One region of the Priestia filamentosa genome, then DNA from elsewhere that is predicted to be linked to it. Evidence: a T-box and tRNA genes for the amino acid it is inferred to sense, from the RefSeq annotation. Region 1 holds a T-box; the other holds one or more tRNA genes.
What was found. A T-box is a leader RNA that pairs with one kind of tRNA and senses whether it is charged. The one in region 1 lies ahead of serS (serine--tRNA ligase), so its partner is inferred to be a tRNA-Ser.

Region 1 (3,280 bases):
TCGGACATATTGTAGAGGCTCGCGTTCTTGAAGCAATGGGAGTTGACTATATTGATGAAAGTGAAGTATTAACTCCTGCAGATGAAGAGTTTCATTTGTATAAGAGTGACTTCACTGTACCATTTGTTTGTGGATGTCGTGATTTAGGTGAAGCAGCACGTCGTATTGGAGAGGGAGCTTCTATGCTTCGTACAAAAGGGGAGCCAGGTACAGGTAATATTGTAGAGGCTGTTCGTCATATTCGTAAGGTGAATGCTCAAGTTCGTAAGGTAGTAGGTATGAATGAAGATGAGCTAATGACAGAAGCTAAAAATCTTGGAGCTCCATTTGAACTTCTCCTTCAAATTAAGGAAGAGGGACGTCTTCCTGTTGTAAACTTCGCAGCAGGTGGTGTAGCTACACCAGCAGATGCAGCTCTTATGATGCAGCTTGGAGCAGATGGGGTATTTGTAGGTTCAGGAATCTTCAAATCCGACAATCCAGCTAAGTTTGCTCGTGCTATCGTGGAAGCAACAACACATTATCAAGATTATGAATTGATTGCAAGCCTCTCAAAAGGACTTGGTAATGCAATGAAAGGGATCGAAATCTCAACACTATTACCAGAAAATCGTATGCAAGAGCGTGGCTGGTAAGAAAGGTCTGGTTTTATGACAACAATCGGTATACTTGCTTTGCAAGGTGCAGTAAGAGAACATGCAAAGGCTTTTGAACGTGCTGGAGCAGAAGTTGTTTTAGTAAAAAAAGTCGAACAGCTAGAAAGTATCGATGGTCTTGTACTTCCAGGTGGAGAAAGTACAACAATGAGACGCCTTATTGATAAGTATGGGTTCATGGAGCCGCTAAAAGCATTTGCTGCTCAAAAAAAACCTATGTTTGGCACATGTGCTGGCTTGATCTTATTAGCTAGTGATCTTGTTGGTTATAGTGAACCACACCTAGGAGTGATGGATATTAAAGTGGAACGCAATTCTTTTGGACGTCAAAGGGAGAGCTTTGAAGCTGCATTATCTATTAAAGGTGTTGGAGAAGACTTTATTGGAGTCTTTATCCGTGCTCCACATATTGTGGAAGTTGGACAAGATGTTGAAGTGTTAGCAATGCATGGAGACCGAATTGTAGCAGCTCAGCAAGGTTCATTCCTAGGCTGTTCTTTCCATCCAGAGTTAACAGATGATTATCGCCTTGCACAGCATTTTGTACAAATGGTGGAAGCATCTTCAAAAGAGACAGTATAAAAGCATTGCAACAAGTTAAAACTTATAGTACATTATGATGTATAAGTTGAATATAGCTAGCACGTTGAAGGGAAATAGTAATAAGACTCTTATCTTTAAGAGAGCTAGTGGTTGGTGCAAACTAGTAGATAAAGCTTATGAATCCATCCTGGAGTGAATTGTTGAACAATGCAGTAGGCAATTGCGGTGTTAAACCGTTATTTTATAAAGTGGTAAGAGACATCAGTCTCTTTCAACTAGGGTGGCAACGCGGGTAACTCTCGTCCCTTACATATAATGTAAGGGACGAGAGTTTTTTATTTGCCTTAATTATTAATGTAAAGGAGTTAAAAACATGTTAGATTTAAAATTTTTACGCAAAAATTTTCAAGAAGTGAAAGAAAAGCTTCAACATCGAGGAGAAGATTTAACAGATCTTGGAGCATTTGAAGAATTAGATAGCAAGCGTCGTGAGCTTATTGCTCAAACGGAAGAGCTTAAAAGTAAGAGAAACGAAGTATCACAGCAAGTAGCAGTGCTAAAGAGAGAGAAGAAAGATGCGGATCATCTTATTGCAGAAATGCGAGAAGTAGGAGATAAAGTAAAAGCTCTTGATGAAGAATTACGTTCTGTTGAAGAGAGACTTCAACAACTTCTTCTTTCTATTCCAAATGTTCCACATGAAACTGTGCCAGTTGGAGAAACAGAAGACGATAATGTAGAAGTAAGAGCGTGGGGGGAAGTTCCGCAGTTTGCATTTGAGGCAAAACCACATTGGGATTTAGCAACAGACTTAGAATTATTAGATTTTGAGCGTGCTGCTAAAGTAACTGGAAGTCGTTTTGTATTTTATAAAGGACTTGGAGCAAGACTTGAGCGAGCGTTAATTAACTTTATGTTGAACCTTCATATTGATGAGCATGGATATGAAGAAATCTTACCTCCATACATGGTGAATAGAGCAAGCATGACAGGAACAGGACAGCTTCCAAAGTTTGAAGAAGATGCATTTCTAATCGAGAAGGAAGATTATTTCTTAATTCCGACCTCAGAGGTTCCTGTCACTAATCTTCATCGCGATGAGATCTTAAAAGGAGATCAGCTCCCAGTAAGCTATGCTGCATATAGCACATGCTTCCGTTCTGAAGCAGGTTCTGCAGGGCGTGATACACGTGGTCTTATCCGTCAACATCAATTCAATAAAGTAGAACTTGTTCGTTTTGTTAAACCTGAAGATTCTTATGAAGAACTCGAAAAATTAACAGGTCATGCTGAAAAGGTACTTCAGCTTCTAGGTCTTCCATATCGCGTTATGAGCATGTGTACAGGTGATCTAGGTTTCACAGCAGCTAAAAAGTATGATATTGAAGTATGGTTACCAAGCTATGGAACATATCGTGAAATCTCTTCTTGTTCAAACTTTGAAGGTTTCCAAGCACGTCGTGCAAATATTCGTTTCCGTCGCGAAACAAACGGAAGACCTGAGCATGTGCATACGCTAAATGGATCTGGTCTTGCAATTGGGCGTACTGTTGCAGCTATTTTAGAAAATTATCAACAAGAAGATGGTTCTATTATAATTCCAGAAGTGTTACGTCCATACATGGGAAATCGATCTGTGATTAAATAATTTCTAAGAAAAGAGGCAAGAATAACTAACTATTTTCTTGTCTCTTTTTTAGAATAAAAAGATAGACTAGAGTTATCTTTTATAAGGAAGGTATAAATTAGTATTTTTCTAAAAAAATATAAAAAAATTGTATAAAATTGTTGACGAATGTAGAAAATGATGATATAGTTATTCTTGTCGAGACGGAGGAATACCCAAGTCCGGCTGAAGGGATCGGTCTTGAAAACCGACAGGGGTGTCAAAACCCGCGGGGGTTCGAATCCCCCTTCCTCCTCCATTATTACAAATTAAAGATAGCGCATATAAATTGGAGATTGGAACTCGTTACATATAATGTAACGAGTTTTTTGTATATTAAAGGGATAAAAAGATAAAGCATCCTATCAAGTATCAGGATGCTTTGTCTTTTTTTAATGATTATTTATAGTTTGAG
Region 2 (3,280 bases), on a different contig from region 1:
ACAGCATTTATATCTGTTGTTCAAGTTTCTTTTCACCTCAATGGAGCAATTACAATTGCTGTTGCCCACGCTGTTTTTAATATTTTCAACACACTTCTTTGGCTCCCATTTGTAGGCGTACTCGTATATTTAGTTACAAAAGCTTTTCCAGAAAGAAATACCTTTGTAACTCAAAATCAGGGATATCTTGATAGACAGTTTATTGAGCAAGCCCCAACAGTTGCCCTGAGTCAAGTACAAAAAGAAATTATTGAAATGAGTCATCTTTTATTAAAAAACTTTGTACAAGCTTACAGCTATTTAAGTACGAGAGATCGTATACATGCTCAAGAAGTCGTAAATCTAATGGAAATATTAGAAAACAAGGAAAGAAAAATAAAAGCGTATTTTCTCCTGTTATCTGAGAATGCTTTATCAACGCTTGAGAGTGAAGATTATTTTAGGCTCCAAGAAGAAGTGCATTATTTAAAAAGAATAGGAGCTCATTGTGAGAATATTACGGAATTTGTGGATTATCAATTGGCTAATAAAGTCTTTTTTACAAATGAGGCTTCTTCAGATTTAGAAGAAATGTTCCAAAGTACTTCAAAAGCCCTTTCTGAAACAATAAAAGCTTTGGAAAGTAAAAACATAAAAAGCGCCCGCGGCGTTCTTGAAATTGAAGATCGGATTGACCGAATGGAAAGGGTACTGCGCAAAAAGCATATTCTACGTTTAAATAAAGGAGAATGTTCAGGAGCAGCTAGTATCTTATTTGTGGATATTATTAATAATTTGGAGAGAATTGGAGACTATGCTGAAAAACTATCTCAGCACATTTTAGAACAAAATAACTCTTAATCGTTAAGGGTGAGAGTGGAATGGAAAATAGAAAGCTATCATCCTTAACTTTAACTTTATTTTTTTCTTAGAAAACGATTGACAAAAGATTGTCTTGATGATAAATTAGATATTGTCCTATTTAATGTTCCACAGTAGCTCAGTGGTAGAGCTATCGGCTGTTAACCGATCGGTCGTAGGTTCGAATCCTACCTGTGGAGCCATTTGGCGGTGTAGCTCAGCTGGCTAGAGCGTACGGTTCATACCCGTGAGGTCGGGGGTTCGATCCCCTCCGCCGCTATTGTTTTATTATAGTATTCATAATGGACCCTTAGCTCAGCTGGTTAGAGCAGACGGCTCATAACCGTCCGGTCGCAGGTTCGAGTCCTGCAGGGTCCACCATAATTTTAAGTGGAGGAATACCCAAGTCCGGCTGAAGGGATCGGTCTTGAAAACCGACAGGGGTGTCAAAACCCGCGGGGGTTCGAATCCCCCTTCCTCCTCCATACATATAACATTAACAAGTTTTCTGCATAGCAGAAAACTTTTTTTGTTTAGTCGTATAAAAATCGGGTAAAAGGTAAATATAAACTCGTTGTTTCAGCAAGAAGAAAATCATTTTAATTGAAACAATAGGGTATATTTGCTATTCTAAAGCTAACGGAGCAATTTTTGCTACCACAAATTTTACATAATCTAAAGGAGGAATTTTTCATGGCACATGAATTACCACAATTACCTTACGCGTATGACGCACTTGAACCACATATCGACAAGGAAACAATGAACATTCACCATACGAAACACCACAACACATATGTAACGAAGTTAAACGATGCAATCAAGGGTACTGATCTTGAGTCTAAAAGCATTGAAGAACTAGTATCAAACTTAGACGCTGTACCTGAAAACATTCGTACAGCTGTACGCAACAACGGTGGTGGACATGCTAACCACAGCCTTTTCTGGACAATCCTTTCACCAGAAGGTGGCGGTGAGCCAACTGGCGAATTAGCAGATGCAATCAACAAAAAGTTTGGAAGCTACGAGAAATTCCAAGAAGAATTCGCAGCAGCTGCAGCAGGCCGCTTCGGTTCTGGTTGGGCTTGGCTTGTTGTAGATAACGGCGAAGTTGCGATCACAAGCACTCCAAACCAAGATTCACCGCTTATGGAAGGTAAAACACCTGTTCTAGGCTTAGACGTTTGGGAGCATGCTTACTACTTAAACTACCAAAACCGTCGTCCAGACTACATTTCAGCATTCTGGAATGTTGTAAACTGGGACGAAGTATCAAAACGCTACGAAGCAGCAAAATAAGAGAAACGCTTCTAATAAAAAGCTCGGAGACAAAATGTCTCCGAGTCTTTTTATTAGAGAAGTGATATTCCTTTGTTCAAAATTACATTATGTAGTATAACTCTTTTATCTTTTGCCAAACTAGGGGTAGAAGAGAAAAGGAGTTTTACGTATGGCAGTTTTGAAAAAAGTGTTTGGAGATGTTGAAGTTACGAAAGATCTTTTGCTTCTTTTAACGGTTGGAGCTCTTTATTCACTTGCAATATCATTATCCAATACGTTCGTAAACGTCTATTTATGGAAGCAATCAGGGCAGTTTTTAGATCTCGCGCTCTACAACTTAGCCATTGTGATTTTTCATCCTTTGACATTTGTTGTAGCAGGGAAGCTTGCTAAGAAAGTGGATCGAGTTATTGTCTTAAGACTAGGAGTATCATTTTTAGCAGTCTTTTATATTACGGTCTTACTTGTTGGGAACAATGCTTCATCGCTCCTTTTACTCTTAGGGGCTCTACTTGGAATTGGCTATGGATTTTACTGGCTTGCTTTTGATGTATTAACATTTGAGATTACAGAACCTGAAACAAGAGATTTTTTTAACGGATTTATGGGGATATTGAATTCATTCGCAGGAATGATTGGTCCTATTGTAGCAGGATTGATTATCTCGTCTTTCATTAAAATGACGGGATATAAAATTATCTTTTTTACTTCTTTATTTCTATTCCTAAGCGCTGTTGTGTTAAGTTTCTTTCTTAAAAGAAGAGAAGCAGAAGGAAAGTATCGCTTTAAAGAAGTACTTGCCGAACGAAAAAAGAATCGAAACTGGCGTCTTATTTTATATGCACACCTTTTTCAAGGAATCCGAGAAGGAACCTTTATTTTTATTATCTCTGTTCTTGTTTTTATTACGACAAACAGTGAGCTTGCGCTAGGAACATTTGGTCTTGTTAATTCTGCCGTCGCTTTTGTGGGCTATTATTTAGCATCACGATTTATAAAGAAGAAGCATCGATACAAGTCAATCTTAGCAGGTGGACTTTTGCTATATGCTTCTGTCTTTTTAATTATTTTTAAAGTAACATATGTTAAATTGTTATGCTATGCTGTTTGCATTGCAATCGGATATCCGCTTTTACTTGTTCCTTATATGTCGATTACA

Region 2: it has a tRNA-Ser gene. The T-box ahead of serS (serine--tRNA ligase) is inferred to sense a tRNA for this amino acid. The anticodon was not compared.

Annotation. Positions count from the first base shown of each region.
Region 1 is NZ_FXAJ01000018.1:7,994-11,273, reverse strand. Features, by position in the region: gene pdxS (pyridoxal 5'-phosphate synthase lyase subunit PdxS) at 1-635, shown strand, start outside; gene pdxT (pyridoxal 5'-phosphate synthase glutaminase subunit PdxT) at 651-1,238, shown strand; T-box leader at 1,294-1,509, shown strand; gene serS (serine--tRNA ligase) at 1,573-2,847, shown strand; tRNA gene B9N79_RS25325 (tRNA-Ser) at 3,032-3,124, shown strand; gene B9N79_RS25320 (deoxynucleoside kinase) at 3,258-3,280, opposite strand, start outside.
Region 2 is NZ_FXAJ01000001.1:385,345-388,624, forward strand. Features, by position in the region: gene B9N79_RS02050 (Na/Pi cotransporter family protein) at 1-840, shown strand, start outside; tRNA gene B9N79_RS02055 (tRNA-Asn) at 969-1,043, shown strand; tRNA gene B9N79_RS02060 (tRNA-Met) at 1,047-1,120, shown strand; tRNA gene B9N79_RS02065 (tRNA-Ile) at 1,145-1,221, shown strand; tRNA gene B9N79_RS02070 (tRNA-Ser) at 1,233-1,325, shown strand; gene sodA (superoxide dismutase SodA) at 1,534-2,139, shown strand; gene B9N79_RS02080 (MFS transporter) at 2,291-3,280, shown strand, end outside.